DNA from 2 places in the Mesorhizobium koreense genome. Region 2 is predicted to be linked to the other one. Evidence: predicted binding sites of a transcription regulator. Region 2 holds the regulator's gene; the other holds the start of a gene.
The links. The regulator PhoB, encoded in region 2, activates phosphate uptake and scavenging genes when phosphate is short. The targets are predictions, from matches to a motif close to TGTCATNNANCTGTCAT.

Region 1 (4,424 bases), 1.0 Mb from region 2:
GTGCGGCAATGTCCACCTGACGCGCTTCGCCGCCGTCGCGGATCAGATCGTCTATCAGTTCGACATAATCCTCGAACAGTTCCACCTTGCGCGCTTCGCGCGCCTGGCGAAACGCCTCGGCCTGCACATCCGCATCCGGAAGCGAAGGGTCGTCGGCATGCGTCGGTCGGCTCACCATGGTCGTCCCGGCGGTTCTCCCAATCACCCCTATTTGCGTCAGCGGGCGGGGAATTGGAACCCCCTGACTGGAAGGAGGCGACGATGGCATCTTGACAAACCGGTAGTTAGCATTAACTCTTAATTATAGCATCTGCTATATTCAGATTGAAGATCATGCTCCAGGTCACATCCCGTACGATCGACGAAAGCCGTTCCGACCTCGCCGAGGGCGGCAGGGCAAGCCTCGCCGAGGTCAATTCGACGGTGGTGGTTCCGCATGGCGCGTCCTGGCTGAGAAGGCTGTTTGCCTTCGCCGGTCCGGGCTACATGGTCTCGGTGGGCTATATGGACCCCGGCAACTGGGCGACCGACCTCGCCGGCGGCTCGAAATTCGGCTACACGCTCCTGTCGGTCATCCTGCTTTCCAATTTGATGGCGATCCTGCTGCAGGCGCTTGCCGCGCGGCTTGGCATCGCGACGGGCCGGGATTTGGCACAGGCGTGCCGCGCGTATTACCCTCGCCCGGTCAATCTGGCGCTCTGGTTCCTGTGCGAACTGGCCATTATCGCCTGCGATCTGGCCGAGGTGATCGGCACGGCGATTGCGCTCAATCTGCTTTTCGGCATCCCGCTGATCGCCGGCGCGCTCATCACCGCGCTCGACGCCTTCCTGGTGCTTCTCCTGATGCACAAGGGATTCCGCTACCTGGAAGCCTTCGTTGTGGCGCTGCTGATCGTCATTTCCGTCTGCTTCGGCGTTCAGGTGATCGCGGCCCAGCCGGTGGTCGGCGAATTGCTCCGCGGTTTCGTCCCGTCGCCCGAGATCGTCCGCCATCCCGAGATGCTTTACATCGCGATCGGCATCATCGGCGCGACGGTCATGCCGCACAATCTCTACCTGCATTCCTCGATCGTGCAGACGCGCGCCTATAAGCGGAACCCGGAAGGCAGGCGGGAGGCGGTGAAGTTCGCGACGATCGATTCGACCATCGCGCTGATGCTGGCACTGTTCGTCAACGCGGCCATTCTCATCGTGGCGGCGGCGAGTTTCCATACCAGCGGCCATCAGGTCGAGGAGATCGGCCAGGCCTTCGAGCTTCTGTCGCCGCTTCTGGGGCTTGGTATCGCCTCGACGCTGTTCGCGGTGGCGCTGCTCGCATCCGGCCTGAATTCGACCGTCACGGCAACGCTTGCCGGGCAGATCGTCATGGAGGGGTTCCTGCAGCTTCGGATGCCGCCATGGGCGCGGCGGCTCGTGACCCGCGGCATCGCCATCGTGCCGGTGGTTTTCGTGACGGCGCTCTATGGAGAAAGCGGGACCGCCAAGCTTCTCGTGCTCAGCCAGGTCATTCTATCCATGCAACTGCCCTTCGCCATCGTGCCTTTGATCCGGTTCGTCACCGACCGTGGCCAGATGGGGGAATTCGCAATATCAAGAAAGACTGCCTGCATTGCATGGGTTGTCGCGGCAGTTATCATAGTTCTCAATGTAAAATTACTTTTCGATACTTTCATTTCATATTGAATTGAACCAAACCCGTCTTCCTTCCACGATTTTCTCTTGCGCCTGACATTCACGCGACGTTTCGGCTTTGCGTAAGATTTGATGGACATTACGAAAACGTCACTTTTCTTCCGCGCCGTCTAACTTATGTGACAATTGGATGACAGCCATATGACGGCTGCGCGACAGGCGTGGCTTGCTGCGTGGAGAGATGCGTTGACGGGTTCGGTTCAAAATCACCCGGTTTCTGAATCTTCGTCGGTTCGCGAGGGCACGCCAGCCGCGCGGCGTTGGCCTTTGCTGCGGACGGCGGGCTCGGTGCTGGTCACCGTCGTTCTTGCGTCCGCTCTCGTCTTTCTGGTCGAACTTATCGTGCGCGGCTCGTTTGCCGAGACGGTGCAGTTTTTCTCGACCGTCGAAATGCCGGGCTGGTCGACGATCCTTCTCTTCGCGCTGTTTCTGATCGCGCTTGATGCGATACTGGGGCGAGCGCATCAGGCAGTGATCATCGTTGGGCCGATCGTACTTGCCTTGGCCTTCATCAGCCATGAGAAGGCGCGCTATCTCGGCGATCCGCTCTATCCGGCCGATATCCTCTATGCGCGGCAGATTCTCGATCTCCTGCCGCTGCTCGCACGCGAGCGGCCGTGGACGATGGTGGCGGTGGTTGCCGGCGCGGTCGGCGGTGTCGCCCTTTTGATCGCGGCGCTGATGCTGTGGCGTCGGAAGGCGCCGATCGCCTGGCGCGGGCGTATCCTGCGGCTTGCCGTGGCGTTGCCGGTGCTCGCCTCCTTCGCATCGGTCATGGATTATTCCACTTTCTCGTGGGTGCGCGACCGACTGAGCATCAGCCCCATCATGTGGGACCAGAAGGAGAACTATTCGCATAACGGCTTTGCCGCCGCCTTCATCCTCAACGTGCCGATGGCCGATGTCGCCAAGCCGAAGGGCTACTCGAAAAAGGCAATCGAAAGCCTCGCGGCAGGCCCGGCCATCTCCGTGCCGTCCGATGCGCCAGACATCATCATCGTCATGAACGAATCATTCTGGGATGCGACCCGGCTGCCCAACACCAAGATAACGCCCGACCCGATCCCGACAGTGCGCGCCAATCTTTCGGGCGAGATGTTCTCGCCGGAGTTCGGCGGTACTACCGCGAATATCGAATTCGAGGCGCTGACGGGCTTTTCGAATGCCTTCCTGCCGTATGGCAGTATCCCCTATCAGCAATATATGCGTCGGCCGATGCCGTCGCTCGCGTCCTTCCTCGGCTCGCAGGGCTATGTGACGCGCGCGCTGCATCCGTTCGCGAAGTGGTTCTGGAACCGCGGGACGACCTACAAGGATTTCGGCTTCGACAGCTTCATGTCGGAGGAGAACCTGCCGCCGCTCGACACACATGGCCCGCTCGTCTCCGACAAGGCCCTTTTCAACGAGATCATCCGTGAGGCCGACCAGCAGAAAAGGCCCTTCTTCTTCTTTGCCGTCACGCTGCAGAATCATGGTCCGTACGAGCCGTTCCGCTACACAGACCCGACAATCGATGTCGAGACGACGGCTGACGACGCCTCCAAGCAATCGATCCTGAGCTACGCCCAGGGCACGGCGGACGGCGATAAGGCGCTGGCGAGTCTGATGGACTGGGCCAAGCACCGCAAGCGGCACACGATCCTCGTCATGTTCGGCGACCATCTGCCGCCGCTCGGCCCCGCCTATGTCGCGACCGGCTTCCTGAAAGACAATGTCGCACCACGCAGCGGCCCTGTCGACAAGATGAAGATGGACCACGAAACGCCGCTCGTCATCTGGTCGAATCGTTCCGGTTCGGTCCGCGATGTCGGCACGATCAGCCCCTCGCTCATCCCGCTCTATGTTCTCAAGCTCGCCGGGATCGAGCATCCTTATTACACCGGCTTCCTCAGCCAGGTGCGCGATCGCTATCCGGTGGTCTATCGGCAGATGCTGATCGGCGCGGATGGCAACGCCGTGGACAATTGGCAGAAAAAGGAGCCGGCTGACCCGGTGTTGCGTGATTTTCGCCTGATCCAGTACGATCAGATGTTCGGCAAGGAATATGCCTCGCCGAAATTCTTCCCGGCCATGCAGGCATCGAAGCCGGGAAGCTGACGGAAGTGCCGTAATTTTCATGCGGGTAAGGCGGTTTCAGCGCAGCAATATTTCTGCCTGCGTGCGCTCGGTGTTGCTTCCTGTCGCCATCTTCGCTGGGGCACGATTTCGTTTGACGTGGTAAGAAAGCGGCGAAACACTATCTCCTGATCCGTTACAGAGTCCGCCGAACGAGCGCGGAACCGGAAGGAATGGCAGATGACGCTGCATCAGGTCGCGCTCGACGACAAATACGATCTTTCCAAGGAGCGGATATTCATCTCCGGCTCGCAGGCGATCGTGCGCATGCTTCTCATGCAGCGCGAGCGCGACCGCCGCGACGGGCTGAATACTGCCGGCTTCATCTCGGGTTATCGCGGCTCTCCGTTGGGAGGGCTGGACCAGCAACTCTGGAAGGCAAAGAAGCAACTGTCGGCTTCCGACATCGTCTTCCAGCCCGGTCTCAACGAGGAACTGGCGGCGACCGCCGCATGGGGCTCGCAGCAGACTGAACTTCTCGGCGAAGGCAAATATGACGGGGTCTTCGCCCTCTGGTACGGCAAGGGCCCGGGCGTCGATCGTTCCGGCGATGTGTTCCGCCACGCCAATCTCGCCGGCACGTCTCCGCATGGCGGCGTGCTTGCACTGATGGGCGA
Region 2 (4,424 bases):
CTTTATTTCGAGCTTCGAAAAAAAGAATGACTCACTCTTTTATCCATGTCAATATACTTCACGCGCTGTCATGCGGCTCCGATCGGCCCCGGCTGGATCCGACGCCCGACGGCACGGGAGGAATTGTGTAAATGACGGTCGGAATCCGCCACGACGATCTCAGGCGGCGCAATCGTGCCATGATCATCTCCGCCGTCCGCCGCGCCCGGCAACCCTCGCGTACGGAGATCGCCGGAATTACGGGGCTCAGCCATTCCACCATTTCGGCGATTTCGGCCGACCTGATCGAGGAAGGCATTCTCACCGAGGTGAAGGGCGGGACGGCGGTGTCGAAACGCGGCCGGCCGCAGGTGGCTCTCGGCCTCAATCCCGAAACGAGTTCGGTCGTCACGATGCTGCTGGCGCTGAACACGCTTTCCGCGACGCTCCTCGACTATGCCGGGAATATCGTGGCGGCCGAGCAGTGCAGGCTGTCGACGATGACGCTTGCGCGGGACGAGCTGATCGCGGAGGCGGTCGGGATTGTCGGCCGCCTCGTCTCCAGAAGCGCCGCCGCCGGATCGAGGGTGATGCGCATTTCCTTTGCCGTGCAGGGCGTCGCCGATTCAGGCGGAGCGGCGATGCTCTGGTCGCCGATCACGCCGCACCGGAATATCCGCTTCGGGGATGCGCTGGAGAAGGCGTTCGGCCTTCCGGTCACGGTGGAGAACGATTGCAACATGACGGCGGTGGCGCTGCGCTGGCGCGACCCGGAGCGCTATCGCGACAATTTCGTCTCCGTGCTCCTGTCGAACGGTATCGGCATGGGCCTCTTCCTGAACGGCGAACTCTTCACAGGCACGCGCTCTTCCGGCGGCGAGTTCGGCCACATGATCCATATCCCGGACGGCGATCTCTGCCGCTGCGGACGGCGCGGCTGCATCGAGGCCTATGCCGGCAATTATGCGATCTGGCGCAACGCCCACGCCCTGCCCGACCGCGACCATTTCATCGCCGATATCGAGGACCGGGATATGCTGGCGCTCGCCGAGGCGGCGCGTACGCATGACGGACCGGAGCGGAGAGCCTACGCGCAAGCCGGGGAGGCGATCGGCCTTGGCCTCGGCAGCCTGTTCGCGCTGATCGATCCGGCGCCCGTCGCGATGGTCGGTATCGGCGCGCGCGCCTTCGACCTGATCGAGGGACCGATGCGCGCCGCGATCGCGAGGACCGTCGGCGGCCAGCACGAGGAAGCGATATCGTTCGCCACCGAGCCGGACCAGCTTTCACTTATCCGCGAAGGCTGCGCCATGCGCGCGCTGACCTTCCTCGACCAGGAGGTTTTCGCCGCCGGAAACCCGCCCTCCGTGGCCGCACGCGGGAGGGCGGTTGCCTGAAGCCGCAGGACGCTGGTCAGCTCTCCTGAATGGAATAGCCGGCGCCGCGGATCGTGCGGATGACGTCCGGCAAGCGGCCGTCATTGACCGCCTTGCGCAGGCGCCCGACATGGACGTCGACCGTGCGCTCGTCGATATAGATGGTTTCGCCCCACACATTGTCGAGCAACTGGCCGCGCGAGAAGACGCGGCCGGGGCTGCGCATAAGGAATTCGAGCAGGCGGAATTCGGTCGGGCCGAGCCTGATCTCGGCCTCCCCGCGATAGACGCGATGCGTCTCGCGATCGAGTACGATGTCGCCGACCTTGAGCACGTTTGAAAGTGTCTCGGGTTTCGCCCGCCGCAGGAGCGCCCGCACGCGTGCCACGAATTCGGGCATGGAGAACGGCTTGACGAGATAGTCGTCGGCGCCGGTCGAGAGCCCGCGCACCCGGTCGCTTTCCTCGCCGCGCGCCGTCAGCATGATCACCGGCAGGCGTTCGGTCTCGGGTCTTATGCGGAGCCGGCGGCAAAGCTCGATGCCGGAGATGCTTGGCAGCATCCAGTCGAGCACGAGAAGGTCCGGCACGTTCTCCCTCAGCCTGATCTCGGCTTCGTCGCCGCGCATGACCGTTTCGACCTGGTAGCCTTCGGACTCCAGATTGTAGCGCAGGAGCACGGAGAGCGGCTCTTCGTCCTCCACCACCAGGATTTTCGGTGCGATCATCGGCATCGGCCTGTCTGCTATTCCGCCAGTACGTTCGCCGTTTCGTCCTGCTTCGGCCGGTCGGGCGAAAGTTGCCGGCCCGTGACGATATAATAGCCGTTTTCCGCGATATTGGTCACATGGTCCCCGATCCGCTCGAGGTTCTTGGCGCAGAACAGGAGATGCGTGCAGGCAGTGATGTTGCGCGGGTCCTCCATCATATAGGTCAGAAGTTCGCGGAAGACCGCCGTATACTGGATGTCGATCTTCTCGTCGTCGCTGCGCAATCCGCTCAACCCCTCCGCATCGCGCTCCTCGTATTTGCGCACGACCCCCTCGACCTGCCCGAGGACGAGATCGGTCATGGCGTCGATGCCATGGGCGAACCGGCGCGGCGGCACCGCCTCGCCCACCGCGCCGACGCGCTTGGCGATGTTCTTGGCCAGATCGCCGATCCGCTCCAGGTCGGCTGCCATGCGGATGGCGCCCACCACCGAACGCAGATCGCCCGCCACCGGCTGGCGGCGTGCGATCAGCGTGATCGCCCGCTCGTCGAGATCGCGCTGCATGGCGTCCATCACCGCGTCCTGCGACACGACGTGGTGGGCGAGCGGGTTGTCGAGGTCGAGCAGCGCGCGGGTCGCCGATCCGACCATCGCGGCGGCGAGGTCGCCCATCTCGTGGATCAGCCGGTCGACGGCCTTCAGATCCTCGTCGAAAGCGGTGACGGTATGCTCTCTCATGATCCGGTCCCTGTGAAGGCGGGGCTAGCCGAAGCGGCCCGTGATGTAGTCCTGGGTGCGCTTGTCATGCGGCGAGGTGAAGATCTGCTCGGTGTCGCCGAATTCGATGAGTTCACCGAGATACATGAAGGCCGTGCGGGCCGACACGCGGGCGGCCTGCTGCATGTTGTGGGTGACGATGACGATCGTGTAGTCGGCCTGCAATTCGTCGATCAACTCCTCGATCTTCGCGGTCGAGAGCGGGTCGAGCGCGGAGGCCGGTTCATCGAGCAGGATCACCTCCGGCTTCACCGCGACCGTGCGCGCGATGCAGAGCCGCTGCTGCTGGCCGCCGGAGAGGCTGAGTCCGCTGGCGTTGAGCTTGTCCTTCACCTCGGTCCAGAGCGCGGCGCGCTTCAGCGCTTCCTCGACCCTACCGTCGATTTCGGACCTCGGCAGTTTCTCGTAGAGCCGGATGCCGAAGGCGATGTTTTCGTAGATGGTCATCGGAAAGGGCGTCGGCTTCTGGAAGACCATGCCGACCTGGGCGCGAAGCAGGTTCAGGTCCTGCCCTTTGTCGAGGATGTTGCGGCCGTCGAGGAGCACCTCGCCTTCGGCCCGCTGCTTCGGATAGAGTTCGTAGATGCGGTTGAAGACGCGCAGAAGCGTCGATTTCCCGCAGCCGGAAGGCCCGATGAAGGCGGTCACGCTCTTCGCCGGCAGCGACAGCGATATATCCTTCAGCGCCCGCGTCCGGTCGTAGAAGAAATTGAGGTTGCTCACCTCGAGCTTCACCTCTTCGGCGGCCGGCCGGCTGGCGGCGATGGATGTCGGCGACAGCATTTGTGTCATCTGTCCTCTCTCCGGACGGTAAGGGCGCGTGCGACGATGCTCAACATCAGCACGGCGAAGGTGATGATCAGCGCGCCGGTCCATGCCAATTGCTGCCATTCCTCATAGGGGCTGAGCGCAAACTGGAAGATGGTCACCGGCAGGCTGGCCATCGGCGCGTTGACGTTGCTCGACCAGAACTGGTTGTTGAGCGCGGTGAACAGGAGCGGCGCCGTCTCGCCCGAAATGCGCGCGATCGCCAGCAACACGCCGGTGACGATGCCCGACAGCGCGGCACGGTAGGCAACAGATCGGATGACGATCCAGCGCGGCGCGCCGATGGCCGTGCCCGCTTCGCGCAGCGCGTTCGGCACGAGGTTCAGCATGTCTTCCGTCGTGCGCACCACCACCGGCATCACCAGTATGGCGAGCGCGAAGGCGCCGGCGAGCGCCGAGAAATGCCCCAACGGCCGCACCATGATCTCGTAGATGAACAGGCCGACGACGATGGAAGGGGCGGAAAGCAGGATATCGTTGATGAAGCGCACCACGACGGTGAGCTTCGAGAAACGGCCGTATTCGGCCATGTAGGTGCCGGCGAGGATGCCGACCGGCGTGCCGACCGCGATGGCGATCGCGGTCATGACGACGCTGCCGGCGATGGCGTTGAGGAGCCCTCCCGCTTCGCCCGGCGGCGGCGTCATCTCGGTGAACACGGCAAACGACAGGCCGGCAGTCCCCTTCCAGACCAGCGCACCCAGAATGAGCGCCAGCCAGGCGAGCCCTATTGCCGCCGCGACCATGCTCAGC

Region 1: a site for PhoB is predicted at 1,812-1,828, ahead of RBH77_RS09060 (LTA synthase family protein). Genes of this name have one in related genera too.

The regions. Positions count from the first base shown of each region.
Region 1 is NZ_CP134228.1:1,893,888-1,898,311, forward strand. Features, by position in the region: gene mntR (manganese-binding transcriptional regulator MntR) at 1-175, opposite strand, end outside; gene RBH77_RS09055 (Nramp family divalent metal transporter) at 334-1,683, shown strand; gene RBH77_RS09060 (LTA synthase family protein) at 1,834-3,789, shown strand; gene RBH77_RS09065 (indolepyruvate ferredoxin oxidoreductase family protein) at 3,988-4,424, shown strand, end outside.
Region 2 is NZ_CP134228.1:870,128-874,551, reverse strand. Features, by position in the region: gene RBH77_RS04085 (ROK family protein) at 132-1,376, shown strand; gene phoB (phosphate regulon transcriptional regulator PhoB) at 1,393-2,082, opposite strand; gene phoU (phosphate signaling complex protein PhoU) at 2,100-2,804, opposite strand; gene pstB (phosphate ABC transporter ATP-binding protein PstB) at 2,829-3,635, opposite strand; gene pstA (phosphate ABC transporter permease PstA) at 3,632-4,424, opposite strand, start outside.